4 regions of the Mesorhizobium sp. BR-1-1-10 genome follow, and region 1 is predicted to be linked to each of the others. Evidence: predicted binding sites of a transcription regulator. Region 1 holds the regulator's gene; each other region holds the start of a gene.
What was found. Region 1 encodes LexA, which represses DNA repair genes until DNA is damaged. Its sites were predicted from a motif close to TGTTCNNNNTGTGTTCNG; they were not measured.

Region 1 (5,078 bases):
GGCATCGAAAATGCCCGCGAAGCCATCGCCGACCACATCAGGGGCAGCGTCGGCGGCGCTGAAGGCGAGATCGCGGCGGCGCTGATCGTCGGCGTGCGCGCCGGCATACCCGATGAAATCAATGAAGCGATGCGGCGTACCGGCATCTATCACATCATCTCTATTTCGGGACTGCATATGGCGCTTGTGGCCGGCACCATCATGGGTCTGCTGCGTGGTGCCTTCGCGCTGTTTCCAGACTTTTCCGCGCGCCGGCCGGTGAAGAAATACGCGGCCGCCGCCGCACTGTTCTCGATCGCGGCCTATCTCATCATTTCCGGTGTCGTCGTTGCGGCCGAACGCAGCTTCATCATGCTGGCGGTGATGCTGATTGCCGTCTTCTTCGATCGCGCTGCGCTGACCATGCGCAATCTGGCGATCTCGGCGATCGCCGTCATCCTGGTCTCGCCTCACGAGGTCGTCGGCCCGAGCTTTCAGATGTCGTTCGCCGCGACCGCGGCCCTGGTTGGCGCTTATGCCGGCTGGGCCGATCACCGTGCGGGAAAGACGCGGCCACCGCCGCCAAAGCGATCGCTGCCCTGGTTCCTGACGCGAAAATTCCTGCTGGCGACAGGTGGATTGGCCATGACGTCTATTATCGCCGGCAGCGCCACGGCACTGTTTGCCATCTGGCATTTCCAGCGGGTATCGCCGCTCAGCCTGTTCGCCAATCTGGCCGTGATGCCTATCGTGTCGGTCGTGATGTTCCTGGCCGTCGCCAGCGCGCTGCTGATGCCATTCGGACTGGATTGGCCGGCTCTCTACCTCATGGGCAAGGGCCTGACAGCAATGATCGCCGTGTCGGCGTGGATATCGGAGCGCTCTCCGGTCGATGGAGTCGGGCTGATTTCGCAGCAATCCGTGCTGATGGTCACGGTCGCGCTGGTAATCGCGACGATGGCGACGACATGGCTGCGGCTCGCGGCGCTGCCATTCGCGCTCGCCGGCCTGTTGACTGTGTCGCACACGCGCGCGCCCGATGTGCTGATCTCGGAAGATGCGCGGCTGGTCGCGCTGCCGATCGGCAATGGCGAACTGGCCGTCAACCGGGAACGTCCCAACGAATTCGCAACCGACAACTGGAAGCGCGCCCTGATCTCCGAAACAATCGTCAAACCGGAAATGTTCGACACGACAGACGGGCAATTCGATGTTGCCAGTCCGACCGACCTGCCGCCGGGATCGCCCTTCTACTGCCGCGAAGGCCTGTGCCTTGCCAGGCACCCTTCCGGCGCGATCATTGCCTATGTCGAAGACCGCAAGACCACCTGGAAAGCCTGCGCTTTCGCCGACCTGATCATCGTCAACGACGCAACCGCCTATGACGCGTGCCACAATCCACTGGTTCTCGTCGTCACCAAACGGCAGCTCGCCCGCAAGGGAAGCGCTGCCGTCTTCTTCAATCCCCAGTCGGCCACGACCCGGGCCGCGATCGCATTCGCCGTCGACGGACCATACCGACCTTGGCACGAACAGCGAAAATTCTCACGCGAGGCAAGGGGGCTGCCGCCGTACAAAAAACCCGACAAGCCCGATGGCAAGCCGGCTCAGTAACGCCTGATCAACCCGACCAGCTTGCCTTGTACCTTGACCCTGTCCGGCCCGAAAATGCGCGTTTCGTAGGCTGGATTGGCGGCCTCGAGCGCGATCGAAGCGCCTTTGCGGCGGAACCGCTTCAGTGTCGCTTCCTCTTCGTCGACCAGTGCCACGATAATTTCGCCCGGGCTTGCCGTGTCGGCATTGCGGATAATGACCGTGTCTCCATCGAAGATACCAGCCTCGATCATCGAGTCGCCCTTGACCTCCAACGCATAGTGCTCGCCGCCCATGATCATGTCCGGCGGCACCGAGATCGAATGCGTCTGATGCTGGATGGCATCGATCGGCACACCGGCGGCGATACGGCCCATGACCGGGATGGACACGGCTGAAACCGCATCGTCGTCGTTGCCGGCCGCGGGCAGGCGCGAAGGCGCAGCGGCCGGCCTGATCTGGCGTCCGAGACTGCCTTGGCCAAGGCTGCCTTGGATGACGCTTGGCGAGAACTTCTTTGCCGCATTGAGGCCCGGCGCGATCGAGTCCGGCAGCCGCAGCACTTCCAGCGCGCGCGCCCGATTGGGTAGCCGGCGAATGAAGCCGCGCTCCTCCAGCGCCGTGATCAGGCGATGGATCCCCGACTTGGAGGCAAGATCGAGTGCTTCCTTCATCTCGTCGAAGGAAGGCGGTATCCCGCTTTCCTTGAGCCGTTCGTGGATGAACATCAGCAGTTCATGTTGCTTGCGTGTCAGCATGGCGGCCCCCAAGACATTGAACGAAAGGTTGAACCAGAATCGAAAAAACAAACCCAGAACAAACACTATCTGTTCCAGTTGTGTTCTGCAACCGTTTAAAGTTTAATGAATTTGTTAAGGGGTCTGAAGTTTTTTGCCCGCGACGGCGGGCAGCAACCAGCCCTTTCCGCCATCGGCAGGCGCATTGAAATCGTTTTGGTTAATGGCCTGTGGCCCATCCGCCGACGAGGCTTTGGCATCAGTTAGTTGGAAGGCTTCTCCTCGGGGGCACGTATAATTCGCGGAGCCATTATCGCGGAACGAAACGAAACCAAAATGCCAACGATTGGTAGCTTCGGGCGGCCATGGATCCGGGCGTTCGGCGCACCCCGGCCAGCGCGTTCGAATAGGCGTAGCGGAAGCGCTGAAGTTATCCCGAACCCGCCTTCAAGCTGCCGGCGCGAGCGGCGTATCTGGTAGCGCCGCTGTCTTCGCTGTGGACATAGACGTGCAGTGTGTAGCCGATATGCGCCGTCATCAGCGCCTTGGCCCGCTCGACGTCACGGTCGAGCGCCGCTTCCATGATCGCGGTATGGTGTTCGATCGCAATCGCTTCGCGTAGCGCTTCGATTGCCTCTTCATAGCCATCCTTGAGGCCGGCCGCGGCCCGCAGTGTCGGCGCCAGACCAAGAAAGCGATGATGCCGGCGCAGCTGATCCGAGATCGTCGAGCGGAACCGCAACAGCCAGTCGCATGTGGCGGCGCTCAGCAGCGCCGCATGGAAGGCCTCGTGGTTCTCGTCCCATCTGTCGACGGCCGCGTCCGAGGGATCGTCGACCGCCGTCTTGCAACGCGAGAGCCGGTAGTGGGCGGTGACCACGGCATCCTCCCACTCCCTGCCGCCTTTTTCCATCGATTCGAGGAACAGGGGTATCTCGACCACCATCCTGGCGCGTGCCAGATCCTCCAGCTCGGCCCGCGACACCGGAGCCACGGCAAAACCACGATTGCTGATGGCGGTGACCAGGCGTTCGGCCTCGAGCCGCGACAGGGCTTCGCGCAACGGTGTCCAGCCGACGCCATAGGTGCCGCGCAGCGCACTCAGTTTGAGCGGGGCGCCGGGCATGAGGCGCGTGGTCAGGATGTCGCGCCGCAACAGCTGATAGGCGGCTTCCGTTTTTGTGGAACTCGTTTCATCCCGCATGGTGATCAATCCGTCGTCTGGCAAAAGTATATATGATATTGGGTCACAGCAACAATTATATATAATGTTTGACACAGACCGGCGGACTCACCATGATCGCCGTAGCCGCCGCGTTTCCAAGCGGCCCTGATCAAATCTGGGAGGAAATGATGTTGAAGTCGAAATCCGCTTGGTTGTCGGGCTTGGCGCTGGCAGGCGCATTGATGGTCAGCGCCGGCAGTGCCGCGGCCGATCAGATCCGTATCGGCATTGCCAATTTCGGCGAGCATCCGCAATTGAACGCCGCCATAGCCGGCTTCAAGAAGGCGCTGACGGATAATGGCTACGTCGAGGGCAAGGACGTCGTCTACACGGAGAGCCACACCAATTTCGATGCATCGCTGGTGCCGCAGATGATCGCCAAGCTGCAGGCCGAGCAGCCCAAGCTGATCTACACCATCACCACGCCGGTATCGCAGATCGCCAAGAAAGCGCTTGCCGGTTCCGGCATTCCGATCGTTTTTGCCGCGGTCACCGATCCGGTGGCGGCCAAGCTGGTGCCGTCATGGGACGCCGGAGACGAAGGCATGACCGGCGCCAGCGATCTGCAGGACGTCGCCGCGGTGATGGCCTTCACCAAGAAGCTGCTGCCGAACGCCAAGCGCTTCGGCGTGCCTTATAATCCCGGTGAGGCCAATGACGTTGCCTTGGTCGAAAAGATCAAGGCGGCGGCACCGGCCGCGGGCTTCGAGGTGGTGGAGGTCGGCATAGACAACGTCAATGACATCCAGCAACGCATCGCTTCGCTCGCCGGCAAGGCCGACGTGATCTACGGCCCGGCCTCGAACCTGATCCAGCCGGCGATCGCCGCTGTCTCCGCGGCCGCCCGCCAGGCCGGTATCCCGGTCGTCAACTCCGATGACAGTGCGGTCCGTAACGGTACCGTGCCGGCGAGCTTCGCGGTCAATTACACGCAGGTCGGCGTCAACGCCGGCAACATCGCCGCCGAGATCCTCAAGGGCAAGGATCCCAAGACGATCGCGCCGTCGCGCCCGGCCTACAAGGACCACATGGCAACGATCTCGCGCAAGGCGATGGCCGCGTTCGGCATCGAGATACCGGCTTCAATGGCCGATTGCGGCTGCATCGTCGACTAACATCGGAACTGCCGGGGTGACGGCGTCGGCGCCGTCATCCCGAGGTCAGGGAGAAACGATGCTCGAGATTCGATCCGCGCGCAAAGTGTTCTACAAGGGCCAGGCCGACGAGAAGGTCGCGCTGGACGGTCTCAGCCTGTCCTTGGCCACCGGAGAGTTCGGCATCGTCATCGGCTCCAATGGGGCCGGCAAGAGCAGCATGCTCAACGCCATTTCCGGCGCCCTGATCCTCGATTCCGGCCAGATCCTGATCAACGGCGCCGACGTGACTGCAATGCCGGTGCACAAGCGCGCCGCGAAACTGGCGCGCGTGTTCCAGGACCCGATGCGCGGCACCGCCGCCAGCATGACGGTTGCGGAAAACATGCTGCTGGCCGATTTGCGTAGCCAAAAGCGCACCTTGCGCCCGGGGCTGAACACCACCCGGCT
Region 2 (5,078 bases), on a different contig from region 1:
CAATCTCGGACCAGGCGCCGGGAAACGGCGACAGGCCACGAATATGGTTGTGAACCTCGGCCGCGGGCCGTGTCCACTCCACGCGCGTCTCGGATTTATCGATTTTCCTGGCGTAAGTCACCCCTTCGGCCGCCTGCGCGGTAAATGCCAGGGTGTTCTGTTCCAGCCGCGCCAACGCTTCCACCATCAGGGCAGCGCCGACACTCATCAACCGATCATGCAGATCGCCGGCTGTCATATCGGGGCCGATGGCGCATTTTTCAACCAGTCCCACCGGGCCGGTATCCAGCCCCGCCTCCATGCGCATCACCACCATGCCGGTCTCGGTATCTCCAGCCATGATGGCGCGCTGGATGGGCGCGGCGCCACGCCAGCGCGGCAAAAGCGATGCGTGGCCGTTGACGCAGCCAAGCCGGGGTGCGTCAAGAATTGCCTTGGGCAACAGCAATCCATAGGCGACGACCACGGCGATATCGGCGCCCAGGTCGGCAAAAGCGGCCTGCTCGGCCTCGCTTTTCAACGATGCCGATGCACGCACCTCGATGCCAAGCCGCCCGGCCTCGCGCTGCACCGGTGACGGCGTCAGTTCCAACCCGCGCCGGCCGGCGGCGCGCGGTGGCTGCGTGTAGACGGCTGAAATCTCGTGGCCAGCCTCGGCGATGGCGCGCAGCGTCGGCACCGAAAACTCCGGCGTGCCCATGAAGATGACGCGAAGGGGCATTGCCCTATCCCACCAGCTTGCCTGGCGCCTTGTCCCTGGCGAGCTTCTTGAACTTCTTCACCACCATGTCGCGCTTCAGCTTCGAGATGTGGTCGATGAACAGCACGCCGTTGAGGTGGTCGATTTCGTGCTGCAGGCAGGTTGCCATCAGCCCCTCGGCCTCGATCTCCTGCAGCTTGCCGTCACGGTCCAGATATTTGACCCTCACCGAAGCCGGGCGCTCGACCTCGGCATAGTAATCAGGGATCGACAGACAGCCTTCCTCGTAGACGGACCGCGCGGCGGCGCTTTCGAGAATTTCCGGATTGATGAAGACATGTGGCGCCGGGGCTTCGTCTTCCTTGGCGAGATCGATCACCAGCATGCGCAGGGGCTCGCCGACCTGGATTGCCGCCAACCCGATGCCGGGTGCGTCATACATGGTCGCCAGCATATCTTCGGCAAGTTTGCGCACCGGCGCGTCGACGCGCTCCACCGGCTTGGAGACCTGGCGCAGGATGGGATCGGGAAGAATGATGAGCGGCTTGATCGGCATGGCGTTTCACCTAAGACCTCAATAGAAAGGCGTCAACCGGTGCGCCTGCGCCTCGTTCACGTTTTGATCTGTGCCAGACCGCCGAATCGGCTATGCTGTCCACATGAATGATCTGAGCACCATCCTTTCGGAGCCCGCCGCACGGCTCGGCGCCTCGACTATCACGCTCGGCCACGTCTTGGCCGTCGCCACATTGCTGTTTCTCGGCTTGTTCGTGGCGCTCGTCATCGCGCTGTGGCGCTCGGCCAAGGCGCGCGCGGTCGCCGCAGCGGAAGCCGCCGACCATGCCCGCGACGCCGAGGCGCGGATGGCCGGCATTCTGCAATCCCAGGCCGAGATGCAGGGCCGCATGGGCGCCATCGCCGAAGTGTTCGGCGCCCGCCAAGCCGAATTGACGCAGTCGATCGGCCAGCGGCTCGACGCCATGACCGGCCGCATCGGCCAGACCATGACCGAGCAGACCAAGTCCACGCATGAGAGCCTCGCGAAACTGCAGGAGCGGCTGGCGGTCATCGACACCGCGCAAGGCAACATCCAGTCGCTGGCCGGCCAGGTCGTGCAGCTGCAGGCGATCCTCTCCAACAAGCAGACGCGCGGCGCCTTCGGCCAGTCGCGCATGGAGGCGATCGTCGCCGACGGCCTGCCGCACGGCGCCTACGAATTCCAGGCGACGCTGTCGAACGGCAGCCGGCCGGACTGCCTGGTGAAAATGCCGAACGGCGCGCCGTCGCTTGCCATCGATGCCAAATTTCCCCTGGAAGCGTGGAATGCCATCCGGGCCGCCGATAACGCCGACCTGCAGAAGGTCGCGGCCCAGGCCTTCCGCCGCGATATCGAGGTCCATATCCGCGACATTTCGGAAAAATACCTGCTCCAGGGCGAAACCCAGGACACCGCCTTCATGTTCGTGCCGTCGGAATCGGTGTTCGCCGAAATCCACGAGAATTTCGAAGCGGTTGTCCAGAAGGCGCACCGTGCCCGCGTCATCATCGTCTCGCCTTCGCTCTTGATGCTGTCGATCCAGGTCATCCAGGCGATCCTCAAGGATGCGCGCATGCGCGAGCAGGCGCATCTGATCCAGGGCGAAGTCATCAGGCTGATGGAAGACGTCCAGCGTGTCGACGAGCGGGTGCGCAAATTGCAGGGCCATTTCGGCCAGTCGGCCAAGGACATCGAAGACATACTCGTCTCGACCTCGAAGGTGACCAAGCGTGGCCAGAAGATCGAGGCGCTGGAATTCGGAGAAGGCGAGCCCGATGCCCCGCGCGGCGGCGCCCCTGCCAAGGTGGAGGCCGCACCGCGCGCTGCCGATTCAAAGACCGGGCAGCTGAGATTGAGGGTCGTCGAAGGCGACGACTGAACGCTACTGCTCTTCGACCGTCGTCATACCCTCGAATTCCGGAAGCCAGTGCAGCGCCGACCGATGCCATTTCTGGTGTCTCGGGACCAGGTTCTGGCGCTGCCGCGAGGTCCCGACCCTGATCCCATAGACCTTCGGACCGTCGCCGACCGATGTCGCATAGAGATGCGAGCCGCAGTCGGCACAAAAAGCCTGCGTTCGCTTGGCGCCGCTCGCCACGGTCTTGATGTAGATCTTCGGTTCGCCGCTGGTGATCCGGTAGTGATCCTCCGTCGCAGGAACGGTAACGCGAAATGCCGTACCGGTCAGTTGCTGGCAATCGGTACAATGGCAGATCGAGGTCTTCTCCGGGTCGACCTCCGCCTCATAGGTGATGGCGCCACAATGGCAGCCGCCGTCGATCTTCATTGTCATTCCTCCAACTTCGATCGGCTGATTTTAGCGGCACGGAGACCCGAGGCAACGGCGGGGCGCTGGTCCAGAGGCCAGAATCCCGAAAAGTGCACCGCGGTGTCGCAAAGTTCGTACTCGAATCTATCCGGACGCGGATTCGATCAGCTTGCGCCGCTTTTCCCAGGTGCCTGACGTCTGCGGCTTGACGAACAGCCGCGTGATCTCAGGCATCTCCTTCTTCAACCGCGCCTCGATGCGCTCGACACAGGCCTCGATCTCCGGCGCCGACAAATGGTCCTCGAATTCGATGCTCAGGCCGGCGACGATTTCTTCCGGACCCATATGCACCGTCAGCACGCCGTTCGCCCGCTGCACCGCCGGATCCTGCTGGACGATCGCCAGCACCTTCCTCTGCACCTCGGGTGAGGCCGGCTCGCCGATGAGCAGGCCCTTGCTTTCACGCGCCAGGAAGATTGCCGTCGTGCCGAGGATGAGCGAGATGCCGATCGAGGCGGCGCCGTCGAGTTCGGGCATCTCGAAAATCTCCGCCGCCAATATGCCGGCAAAGGCGACGGCCAGGCCGAGAAGGGCGGCACTGTCTTCGAACAGCACGGTATAGACGCTCGGATCCTTGCTCGATTGCACGGCTTGCAGCCAGCCCTGCTTGCCCTTCTGCTTGCGGAATTCCTTCAGCGCCACCAGCCAGGAGCTGCCTTCGAACAGGAAGGACAGGCCGAGAACGATGTAGTTCACCCTAGCGTTGGCGACCGGCTCCGGCGCCATGATGTGGATGATGCCCTCGTAGAACGACACGCCGGCGCCCAGCGCGAAAACCAGAAGGGCGACGATGAAGCTCCAGAAATAGAGTTCACGGCCATGGCCGAGCGGGTGCGAGCTGTCCGCGGGGCGTGCCGCCCGGTGCATGCCGTAGAGCAGCAGGCCGCCATTGCCTGTATCGACCAGCGAATGCACGCCTTCCGACAGCATGGCCGAACTGCCGGTGAAAAAGGCGGCGGCGAATTTGGTCAACGCTATGGCGAGATTGCCGGCGAGCGCCGCGTAGATGACCGTTCTGGAGCCGCCGTGTCCAGCCATGCAGGTTCTATCCCCTTCGAGGCAGTGTAGCGGCTCTGCCGCGGAGTTGCACAGCCATCACAACGCGCCAATCGTCGGGTCGTTCAATGTGTTCGAAACCTGCTGACGGGAAGGCCGGCTATTCCTGGATCTCGTCGGTCCACACTTTGAAGCCCGCAAGCAACCCTGGCCCGAAGATATGGGTTAGCGGCACATCCGCCGCGTCGCGGCCGGAGGCGATCAGGATGCGGCCGATGCGTGGCGCGTTGTTGCGCGGATCGAAAGCGTGCCAGCGGCCGCCGAGATAAACCTCCATCCAGGCGCAGAAATCCATGCTCGCCCAAGGCTTCGGCATGCCGATGTCGCTGATGTAGCCTGTGCAGTAGCGCGTCGGGATATTGAGTGCCCGGCAAAACGTGACGGCAAGATGCGCGAAATCGCGGCACACGCCGCTCCGTTCGCGCCAGGCTTCCGCGGCGGTGCGCGTCACCCGTGCGTTGCCGTAGTCGAAGACGATGTGGTTGTGGACGAAATCGCACACCGCCTGCACGCGCGGGATGCCTGATGGCATATGGCCGAACAGCCGCCATGCCTCGCTTGCCAAGAGGTCGCTTTCGCAAAACCGGCTGGGCAGCAGGAACAGCAGCGTTTCAGCCGGCAGGTCGCGCACCTCATGCTGCCACGCCATCAACTCGCCCATCTCGAACGTGCCGGAGTCGCGGATCACCGCATCCGTACCGAAAGTGAAACGCCCGGGCGGGGCGACGAGCCGGTTGCACCAGTTGCCGAAACTGTCGCGATAACTCTCAATCGGCACTGGCGGGTTGGAGGTCAGGAAATCCGGGCGCTCAAGATCGGAGGCGCGGGAATAGTGGACACTGAGCATTGCGATGAGCGGTGTTTCCTGCGGAAAGTCGAAGCTCATCTCGCAGCCGATATGGATCCGCATTGTCGTCCTGACCGGCCTGCCTGACGATCACCCGGCGGTGCACGGG
Region 3 (5,078 bases), on a different contig from region 1:
CTTCCGGTCGCATCCGGCGTGGGCGGAGGATCGAGCGACGCGGCGGCCGTGCTGCGCGGGCTGACCGAGAGCTGGGGGCTGGAGCTCGACAGCGCCGAACTGGCGCGGATCGGTCTTTCGCTTGGCGCCGATGTGCCGATGTGCCTGGCGGCAAAGCCGCTGGTCGCGCGCGGCATTGGTGAGGAACTGTCGATGGTGCCGGATTTTTCAGCACTGGGTCTCGTGCTGGTCAATCCGGGTGTGCCGGTCTCGACGGCGGAAATCTTCGCCGCACTTTCGCATCGCGATAATGAGCCGCTGCCGCCGCTGCCGCGCAGTATCGAGTTTCACAGCCTGCGCAACTGGCTGGAAATCACCCGCAACGATCTCGAGCGGCCAGCCCTTGCGATGCAGCCCGCCATCGGCAGGGCGCTTTCGTGGCTTGATAAGGCCGGATCGGGCTTTTCACGAATGTCCGGATCGGGCGCGACGTGCTTCGGCCTGTTCGAGACCGGCAATGTCGCCAAGCGCGCTGCGGCCGAGATCCGCGGCCGCCAGCCCGACTGGTTCGTCGCGGCAACGCGCAGCATGGCGTCGGAGGCTGGGCGAGATGGCCAGAATTGACGAGAGCCGTGCCTTCATTCCGGTGCGCATCGCGGTGCTGACTGTTTCCGACACACGCAGCCTGGCCGACGACAAATCCGGGCAGACACTGGCCGATCGCATTACCAAGGCCGGCCACATCGTGGCCGCCCGCGATATCGTCACCGACGACCGCGAAAAAATCCGCGACACCGTTCTGGCGTGGTCGCGGGACAAGGCCGTCGACGTCGTGATCACCACTGGCGGAACCGGTTTTACCGGACGCGATGTGACGCCCGAGGCGCTGGAGCCGATCTTCGAAAAGCGCATGGACGGCTTTTCGGAAGTGTTCCACCGCATTTCCTATGACAAGATCGGCACCTCGACGATCCAGAGCCGGGCGACCGGCGGTGTCGTCAACGCCACTTTCGTCTTCGTGCTGCCGGGATCGCCCGGCGCCTGCAAGGACGCCTGGGACGGCATCCTCGAGCCACAGCTCGATTACCGGCACATGCCCTGTAACTTCGTCGAGATCATGCCGCGCCTGGACGAACATCTGCGGCGCGGCAAATCGGCGTCGTAAGCAACGCCACGCAGAGCCGTTGCAAAAATCACCCCCGAGAGCGGTGCTTCGGCTGCGCTGGCCAGATTTCGGCGTCGAGCCGCCTGGTCGCCAGCCCGCGCGCTAAGGCCTCGGCGGTGCCGTCATTCTTGGACAGCGACGCCGCCTGTCGCTTGCTGATCACCAGTCCGTCGGCGAGCGCGCGGTTTGCCGAAAAGACCCGGGCCAGGAACGGTGGACGGCTGCCCCGCGCCCGCGAGAACCGGGCCGCTATTGTCTGCCTGGCCGTATGGGCGACGACGGCGTCGATCCAGCCCTCCACCAGCCTCGCACCCGGTTCGAGAAACAGCAGCCAGTCACCCTTGGCCTGGCGGATGCCGGCGGCGATGCCCCCGCTCCCCACATAGTGGCAGCCGGCATGCTCGGCGACGCGATGCGTCTGGTCGCTGGAGCCCGTGTCGCAGACGACAACCTCGCGCACCACGCCCTCGACCGCGCCGCCAATCAGCGTCGCCAGCGTAAGAGCGAGCCCCTCCTCGTCATTGTGCGTTTCAATCAGAACACTGAGCATGGTTAGCCGAATAGCGGAAAGCGTTGGTCGGCGCCAGTTTTTGCAGCGCACCATAGAAAGTTCTTGATTTGTTCTCATCGACAAAATAGGAACAGTTTCATGAGCAGAGCGATTCGACACAACATGGACAGTCCCTGGGAGCGGGCGAAGATGGAACCGATCATGCGCGCCGACATTGCAGCCTTCGGAGCAGGGCGAGCCGAAATGGCCAACGCGATGATCGAGCAGAGCGGCATGCGGGTCCGTCCGGACCGCAACCGCGGCCGGTCGGCAGGCATCAATCCGTCCGGCCGGTTCGAACCTGTCAGCCGGCATGTCTTCGACGACGGCTGGAGTTCGCTGGAGGAACTTCCTCCCTTTAAGACCGAGGTGCAGGTGGAAAAGCCGCGCACCATCATCACCCGCAACGAATCGCCCGACATCTCCTTCGACCGGTCGATCAATCCCTATCGCGGCTGCGAGCACGGTTGCGTCTATTGCTTCGCGCGGCCGACACACTCGTTCATGGGCCTGTCGCCGGGCCTGGACTTCGAATCCAAGCTGTTCGCCAAGCCCGACGCGGCACGCCTGCTCGACAAGGAATTGTCAAAGGATGGCTACCAGCCGCGCACCATCGCCATCGGCACCAACACCGATCCCTACCAGCCGATCGAGAAGCAGTACCGGATCATGCGCGAAATCCTCGAAGTGCTGGAGGCGCGCGGCCACCCGGTCGGCATCGTCACCAAGTCAGCCCTGGTCGTGCGCGACATCGACATTCTGTCGCGCATGGCGGAGCGGGGCTTGGCCAAGGTGGCGCTGTCGGTGACGACGCTTGACCGCATGCTGGCCAGGACGATGGAACCTCGGGCATCGACGCCGACCAAGCGGCTGGAGGCGATCAGGCAGCTTTCGGATGCCGGTATCCCCGCTTCGGTGATGGTGGCGCCGATCATTCCGGGCCTGACCGACCAGGAGATGGAACGCATCCTCGACTCGGCGCACTATGCCGGGGCGCGCGAAGCCGGCTATGTGGTGCTGCGCCTGCCGCTGGAGGTCAGCCCGATCTTCAAGGATTGGCTGCTGCGCCACTATCCCGACCGCTACCGCCACGTCATGTCGCTGGTCCGTTCGATGCGCGACGGCAAGGACTACGATTCGGAATGGGGCAAGCGCATGAAGGGCGCCGGGCCCTATGCCTGGCAGATCGGCCGGCGCTTCGAAATCACCGCCAAGCGGCTCGGCCTCAATGCCGAGCGGCGTACACTGCGGACCGACCAGTTCGTCGCTGCCGGCAAGGACCAGGAGCAGTTGATGCTGCTCTGAACCGAAAATCGCCTCGGCTGTTCATTGCCGCCGTGGCAAAGAAATCCCGTCCGGCCTGCCCCGGCCTGCAGACGGTGCCCTCCCGGTCCGGCGCCCCACCCGACCCGGAGGGACTTGCGGAGAATCGGAGCCGATGCGAACCTCGCCGCAACATGGCTCGCGCGCGTTCTGATTCTCCGCCTCTCTTCGAAATCGTCGAGAAACCCGATTTCTCCTTCGAGACGAAGGCGATGGCCGATGGTTTGTGGCCGGTCGCGGGGATGGACGAAGCCGGCCGCGGCCCGCTCGCGGGTCCCGTGGTCGCGGCGGCAGTGGTGCTCGACCCCGCCAATATTCCCGAGGGTCTCGACGATTCCAAGCGGCTTAGCCACCTGCAGCGCGAAGCGCTGTTCCTGCACATCATCGGCTCCGCTCTCGGCGTCTCGATGGCGTCGATCAGCGCCGAGGGTATCGATGGCACCAACATCCTCAAGGCGAGCCTCGAAGCGATGCGCCGCGCACTGGTCGGGCTGCCGGTGCAGGCTAAGCTCGCGCTCGCGGATGGGCGCGACGTGCCGCCGGGATTGCCCTGCGAGGGGCGCGCGCTGATCAAGGGCGACCAGCGCTCCCAATCGATCGCCGCAGCCTCGATCGTCGCCAAGGTCATGCGCGACCGCATGATGCGCGGCTGCGGCAATCATCACGGCCGCTACGGCTTCGAAGTCCATATGGGCTACGCCACGGTCCGGCACCGCACGGCAATCGAGGCGCATGGGCCAGTGGCTCGGCTGCATCGCACCTCGTTTGCGCCGTTTCGGCTGGGCGGGACGGATGTGGTTGAGGAAGAGAGCTTGGCCGGGCTGGAGTAGGGCGACGGCAGTGGCAATTCCATCTTCCCCACGAGGGCGGAGATTGGCCGCTTTGACGCGCCGCTTTCTCCCAAACAAAAAAGCCGCCAGGTTGACCGGGCGGCTTCGTGTCAGCGACTGAAGAACGCTCAGTTCAGCTTGGCCTTCACATCCTGCAGCGCGGACCTGAACAGGTCGGCTCCGGCCTTAGCGTCAACCTTGGCGGCGAGCAATGCGCGTGCCGCCTCGACGGCTATATCGACGGCGCTGGCCCGCACTTCGGCAACCGCGTCACGCTCGGCTTGGCCGATCTTCTGCTCGGCAAGCGCGGTGCGCCTGGCAACATAGTCCTCGGTCTTCTTGTGGGCGTCGGCAGCCAGCAGTTCGGCCTCACGCTTGGCGGCCGCTACAATGTCGGCGGCCTCCTGCTCGGCTTCCTTGCGCTTCTTCTTGTATTGGCCGAGCAGTTGCTGGGCTTCGTCGCGCAGCTTGCGGGCCTCGTCGAGCTCACTGCTGATCCTGGCGGCGCGGGCGTCGAGCGCCTTGGCGATCATGCCGGGCACCTTGATGTAGATGGCGATGGCCAGGAAGATGATCAGGGCAATCGTGGCCCAGAGCGTTGCGAGAGATGTAGCGTCCATGATGCGCTCCTCACCGGGCCACGGATTTGACCGCGGCCGCGATCTCGGCCTTGCTGGCCTTGCCGCCAACGAGCGCCTCGACGATCGCCGAAGCGGTATCCTCGGCGATGCTGCCGACTTCCTTCATGGCGTTGGCCTTGATGGAAGAAATGCGTGCCTCGGCCTCGCCAAGCTTCTCATCGAGCGCGGCCTCGATCTTCTTGCGCGCGGCGTCGGCTTCCGCCTTCGCCGCATCGCTGGCCTGCTGGCCGATCGAGTTCGCGTTCTTCTTGGCTTCCGCCAGTTCCTGTTCGTAAGCGGCAACGGCGGCGTCGGCCTCGCCCTTCAACTTGGCCGCCTGGTCGAGATCCTGGCTGATGCGGTCGTTGCGGACATCGATGATGCCGCCGACGCGCGGCATCACGACCCGCTTCAGGAACAGGTAGAACAGCCCGAACGTGATCGCCAGCCACAGAAGCTGCGACGGAAACGTCTCCGGATTGAATGGCGGAAACGTGCCGTGCGCTTCGGCAGGCACGCTGGTGCCGGAATGCGTGTCGCCTCCGGTCGCAGCGTGGCTGGTGTCGGCTGATGGCGCGGACTCTTGCGCGAAGGCAGATGTCACGAACATG
Region 4 (5,078 bases), on a different contig from region 1:
GCGCGGCGCGATAGAGCGAGCGCTCGCCGACACGGTTGGCCAGCACATCGATCAGGTCCGACACGTCCGGTGCCGCATCGTCGACCAGCGAGGTCATGAGCTGCTTGGCGGCAAGCGGCTCGGCAAGTATCGCCGTCAGTGTCATGACCTCGATCCCGAAGCCGGGGTCGATGGTTTCGACCTTGTCGGTCAAGAGCCGCGTCAGGCGCTTGGCATCGCGTACGGGAAGGGCGGTGCCGACGCGAATGGCCTGGGCGCTGCTGTCGACGCGGTGGCAGATGAGATCAAGACGCCTGGCGCCAAGCCCCTTGGCTTCCAACGCTTGGCGCAGGGCAGCGACGAGCTCACCGATGAAGCGTTTTATGGTCTCGGCCGCCCCAATCGGCTCGGCAAAGCTGCGTCTGACCTCGGTCAGCTCCTCGCCGCGTATCGGATCGATCGGCTCGTTGAGGACGCCAAGTGCCTGATCGATCCGCCGCCCAAGCTGGGGGCCGAACCGCAACGTCAAAGGCGCACGCGGCTGCGTAAGCAGATCAGCGATGCGTTCGAAGCCGAGGACGCGCAGGCCCTCGATCGTATCAGCCGGCAGGCGCAGCGCCGAAAGCGGCAGTTGTGCGATCGCTGAGGCGCTGTGTCCCGGCGGGGCGACGATTGCCGGTCTGGTCGCATGACGCGCGAGCGCGTGCGCTGCTCCCCAGGTGTCGGCGATCGCCGACCGACTGGTGAACCCGGACGTAGCCAGCCGGTCAACCAGGCGGGCGAGCATCGCTTCCTCGCCGCCGTGCAGATGATCGGCGCCCGTGGTGTCGAGGACAATGCCGTCCGGCACGTCGACCGCGACGATCGGGGCGTAACGCCGCAACATCCAGACGGCCAGCCGGCCGAGCGCCTCGGCGTCACCCGCAGCATCATGATCTCGAACGACCAGCTTGGGGACAAGAACACGGGCTTTGGTGGCAGGCATGCCGACGCGCGCGCCCGCAGCCCAGGCCGCCGCGTCCGCGGCTAGCACCACCTCCCGCCTCCCGTGCAGGCCAGTCAGCACGAGCGGCGCCTCAGCGGGCGGTGCGGCGTCGCCAGCCAGGCGCCGCAGCCTGTCGGTCGACCAGCTGGGAAGGAAGAGCGAGACGACCCTTGCCATCGCAGGCCTCCAGTTCAAAATCCGCACTTCCGCCAGCTCGCGCCCGGATAAGCTCGACCAGCCAGCGGTGACGGCCGACCCCGGGCACCGGCAATGAAGCCGAAGGCAGCACCGAGATGCGCCATCGGGTCACAGCCGCAGTCGGTTGCCCGAAATCAGCCGCCTCGGCCTGCCGTCGCCAGCGCCGCAGGGCGATGCCGATGGTGCCGGTCTCTTCGGCACAAAGCTGAAGCCGCCGGGAGGCCGTCATGTCGAGCCGGGCGACTTCGCCGACCACGGTGCCGAGCCCACCGTGCCGCAAGCCTTCCTCCACGCAAGCAAGAATGGTCTTATCGTCACCGGCTTCGGCATAGATGACCCGGTCGGGCGCCAAGCCTGCCTGCGCCAGAGCGGGCGCGAAGAGGTCGGAGCGCGTGATGACCCACAGAACCTTGCCCCTGGTACGGGCGGCGATGCCCGCGGCGAAAAGGGCCGCGGCGGCGGCATCGATCGCACCGGTGCCGCCGCCGGCGATCTCATGAAGGGCACCGAGCGCCAGCCCGCCCCCGGGGAGCCGCTTGTCGAGATCGGGGATTCCGAAGGGAAGAACCGACTTAGTAGGTCGGCTCCGGCCTTCGATTTTCTCGATCGACGCGCGCAATGTACCGATAGCGGGTTGTCGCCGCACGTTCATCGAACCTTCAGCAGAATAGGAATTTGTTCTCTATTTGTTCCAACACGGATCAAGAGTCAAGAGGTAGGGCAGGGCGGGTGTCCCGAGCAGGCCTTGGACGGTTTGAAGCAACGCGCCAGGTGAGCTGTGCCGAACTGCAGCCCCGCCCCGAGTGCCGGTGCGTCTGCGCGACCGCTCGTGCATCTCGTAATCAGCCAAGGAGTGCCGGAAGAAGTCCTCCCCGCAAGAGCAGGCGCGTTGATAGCTTCTCCTGCCAATTGGCAGCCCGAGCGCGCTGCCATCCACGGGCACGCATCGGCAGCGGCTGCGATGCGCAGCGGCGCACAGGGATCGTTTGGCCACCTGCCAGATCGCTTGGGCAGTTTCAGATGACCGGTCGTCGACCCGAGCTGTGGCGGATGCTCGCGACGGTGCGCTCGTTGATCGGCGCGAAGGCGGGATCGTCTCGGCCGCGAAGGCGAGGAAACGGACACAGGACGTGCGAGAAGCCTGGGCTGGTCTAAATGGCTCCCAAAGCGGGGAGGGCTCCGCCCGCGAAGCAACGGGCCGAGGCGAGATAGTGTCAACCGGCCCGGTGCTTTGTCGACATAGCTGACCGGGCGACAGCAAGGCCCTGCAGTCCGATCACGCCGCAGACTGGTTCGCATTCGCCCGGCTTATTGCGGTACCCACGCCACTGGGTTATTTTAGGAGTGTGGGAACAGCACCTGCCATCCATCGCGGGTGCGACCTTGCCGTTTGGGCAGATTGTGAAGTCTTTAACAGACCTGGTTGTCGCAAGCTGTGTCTTGTACCCTTCAGGTCGTGAGCAGTTAAGGATGCGCCATGCTGCGACGTTTTGCGTTCATTGCGGCCCTGATGCTCACCAGCTTCACGGCATTCCAAGCTTGTGCCGATCGTAGGGTGGCCCTTGTCATCGGCAATTCCGAATACCGCGAGATTCCGGCCCTCAAGAACCCGGACAAGGATGCCGAGGACGTGTCGAACACCTTTCGTCTGGCCGGGTTCGATGTGTTCGTCGCCAAGGATCTCACCAAGATCGAATTCGAAAAACAGTTCCGCAACTACCTCGCGGCGGCGGACGGTGCCGATCTGGCGATCGTGTACTATTCCGGCCACGGCTTTCAGATCGGCGGAGAAAATTTCCTGATCCCGGTCGATGCGTCGCTCAAGAACGCGGCCGACATTGAGGTCCAGGCCGTCAAGCTCGATGATGTGCTGCAGCAGTTGCGGACGAAATCAAAGATCCAGGTGATCATCCTCGATGCCTGCCGCAACAATCCGTTTCCGCGCAAGGACTATTGGTTGCGAGACCAGCTGATCGTTGCTGGCAACACCGGGCTTGCACAGGTGAAAAGTTCGCTGAACACGCTTATAGCCTTCGCCACCGAGCCCGGTGCTGTCGCTTATGACGGAAATGGCGACCTCAGCCCCTTCTCCTCCGCCTTCTCTCGTCGCGCGCTGGCGCCGAACCAGGAGATACGCTCGGTCATGGCAGCCGTTCGCAGGGATGTGGTCGAGGCTACGGCCGGTAAGCAAGTGCCTTGGGAAAACTCATCGCTGATCGACGAGGTCGTCCTCATGCGTCGCGCCAACCGGCCTGCACTGCCGCCCGTCTTGGAAAAGGTCGTGCCGTCCGGCGTCGGGCCTGTCGCGCTCGACCTGCCGGAGCCGGTCGATGTCGATGGCGGTGCGGTCACCGTCAGCATCGACAGGCAGCCGGCGCTGGGGCATCTGATTCTGGACGGGAAGCCGGTTGCGGCGGGGGAGCCGATTGCCGGCAAGGATCTCCCGCGATTGCGAATGGACGTGCCCAAAGGTGTGGGTGCCCAGGAAGAAGTCGACATGCTGGCCTATTCAACGCGCGACAATTGGGGTGGCGAATCCCAGGGCATCCTGGTGTTCCGGGTCAAGAATGGTGAGGGTGCCGAGGGCAAGCAACTTATAGCCTCGCTGGAGTCCGAACAGAAGCAGCAAGCGGTGGAACGCGGCATTCACATTGCCGGCGCCGCCGAAGCCATCGAGAATCGTGAGGTCCATGTTCCAGTTGGCGTCGGCCCGGTCCCGTTGCAACTGGATTTCCCAACCGCGGATCCGGCAGTCAGCCTGAAATTTGCAGGCTATCCGGCAACGGGAACGCTGTCGCTGCCGGATCGGACCTTGTCGCCAGATTCGAGCCTGATGGCCGATGAAGTCGACCACTTGCGCTATGAACCCCAGATCGGCGCCGTCCAGCCACTGATCGTCGGCTTCGAAATCAGGGCCGACAACACGTCGTCGAAGCCGGCGACGATGAAGCTCTCGCCAAGCGTCGACCCCTGCGACAGGGAGGCGGGTGAGCCACTTGACCTGCAGGGCGTCGTCCCCGGCCTGTTGCCGAATGAGATCAGCAGCAACGCCGTAGACGTCTGCCGAGCGGCGGTGAAAGCCTATCCCGATGTCCCTCGCTTCCACTACCAGCTCGGCCGGGCATTGCTTGCAGTTGGTAAGGTCGACGAGGCCAAGAAGGCGATCCAGGATGCTGCCGACAAGGGGCATGTGCGCGCAGTGTTCGAGCTGGGCTATATTGCCGCCTCAGGGATAGGGGCTGCCGTGGATCCCAAAAAGGCGAATGGCTTCTATGCGAAGGCGTCCGACAAAGGCGACCCCTATGGGATGACTGCCTGGGGACGTGCTCTGTTCAATGGTTTGGGAGTAGAACGCGATACCCGTAAGGGATTGGATCTACTGCTGAAGGCGGCCGCTATGGGGCATACCTATTCTATGAACGAGCTTGCTTCGATCTTCACCGAAGGTCGTAGCGGCGTGCCCGCGGATTATGATCGCGCAGTCGCCTTTCTCAAAGCGGGAGTTGAACGGCAAGATATGTACTCGATGAACCTTCTAGGCCGCAGCTATCTCAGCGGACGTGGCGTCGAGAAGGATCCGAAGCAGGCACAGGCGCTTTTCCAGAAAGCGATGGATCTCGGCCAACCCTATGCGCCGGGCAGTCTCGGCCGCATGTATCGGGATGGAGTTGGCGTGACGCAGAACCTCGATGAGGCGACAAGGCTTTTCGAGCTTGCAAGCGCTCGCGGAGATTATTCCGGCGCGTATGACCGCGCGGCCATCGAGATGCAGAAGGGCGACAAGGCCGATCAGGCTCTGGTTGTCCGCTATTTGGCGTTCAGCATAGGGCTCGATCTTCGCAACGAATTGCCGAGTGCTCGCACAACGCTGGCGCAATTCGGTGCGAAGCCGAAAACAGCCGCCTTGAAGCAGCTG

Region 2: a site for LexA is predicted at 1,310-1,327, ahead of LB555_RS13300 (DNA recombination protein RmuC). Genes of this name have one in related genera too.
Region 3: a site for LexA is predicted at 1,753-1,770, ahead of LB555_RS16735 (PA0069 family radical SAM protein). Genes of this name have one in related genera too.
Region 4: a site for LexA is predicted at 1,839-1,856, ahead of LB555_RS00755 (ImuA family protein). Genes of this name have one in related genera too.

The regions. Positions count from the first base shown of each region.
Region 1 covers NZ_JAIUIL010000003.1:458,979-464,056, forward strand. The annotation lists gene LB555_RS08095 (ComEC/Rec2 family competence protein) at 1-1,593, shown strand, start outside; gene lexA (transcriptional repressor LexA) at 1,587-2,330, opposite strand; gene LB555_RS08105 (GntR family transcriptional regulator) at 2,740-3,513, opposite strand; gene LB555_RS08110 (ABC transporter substrate-binding protein) at 3,663-4,649, shown strand; gene LB555_RS08115 (ABC transporter ATP-binding protein) at 4,708-5,078, shown strand, end outside.
Region 2 covers NZ_JAIUIL010000005.1:376,656-381,733, forward strand. The annotation lists gene fmt (methionyl-tRNA formyltransferase) at 1-721, opposite strand, end outside; gene def (peptide deformylase) at 726-1,256, opposite strand; gene LB555_RS13300 (DNA recombination protein RmuC) at 1,360-2,616, shown strand; gene LB555_RS13305 (GFA family protein) at 2,620-3,024, opposite strand; gene LB555_RS13310 (cation diffusion facilitator family transporter) at 3,151-4,104, opposite strand; gene LB555_RS13315 (transglutaminase-like domain-containing protein) at 4,223-5,032, opposite strand.
Region 3 covers NZ_JAIUIL010000007.1:84,513-89,590, forward strand. The annotation lists gene LB555_RS16720 (4-(cytidine 5'-diphospho)-2-C-methyl-D-erythritol kinase) at 1-603, shown strand, start outside; gene moaB (molybdenum cofactor biosynthesis protein B) at 590-1,144, shown strand; gene LB555_RS16730 (glycosyltransferase) at 1,173-1,694, opposite strand; gene LB555_RS16735 (PA0069 family radical SAM protein) at 1,845-2,999, shown strand; gene LB555_RS16740 (ribonuclease HII) at 3,152-3,847, shown strand; gene LB555_RS16745 (F0F1 ATP synthase subunit B) at 3,976-4,467, opposite strand; gene LB555_RS16750 (F0F1 ATP synthase subunit B) at 4,478-5,077, opposite strand.
Region 4 covers NZ_JAIUIL010000001.1:175,225-180,302, forward strand. The annotation lists gene LB555_RS00750 (Y-family DNA polymerase) at 1-1,141, opposite strand, end outside; gene LB555_RS00755 (ImuA family protein) at 1,056-1,814, opposite strand; gene LB555_RS00760 (caspase family protein) at 2,640-5,078, shown strand, end outside.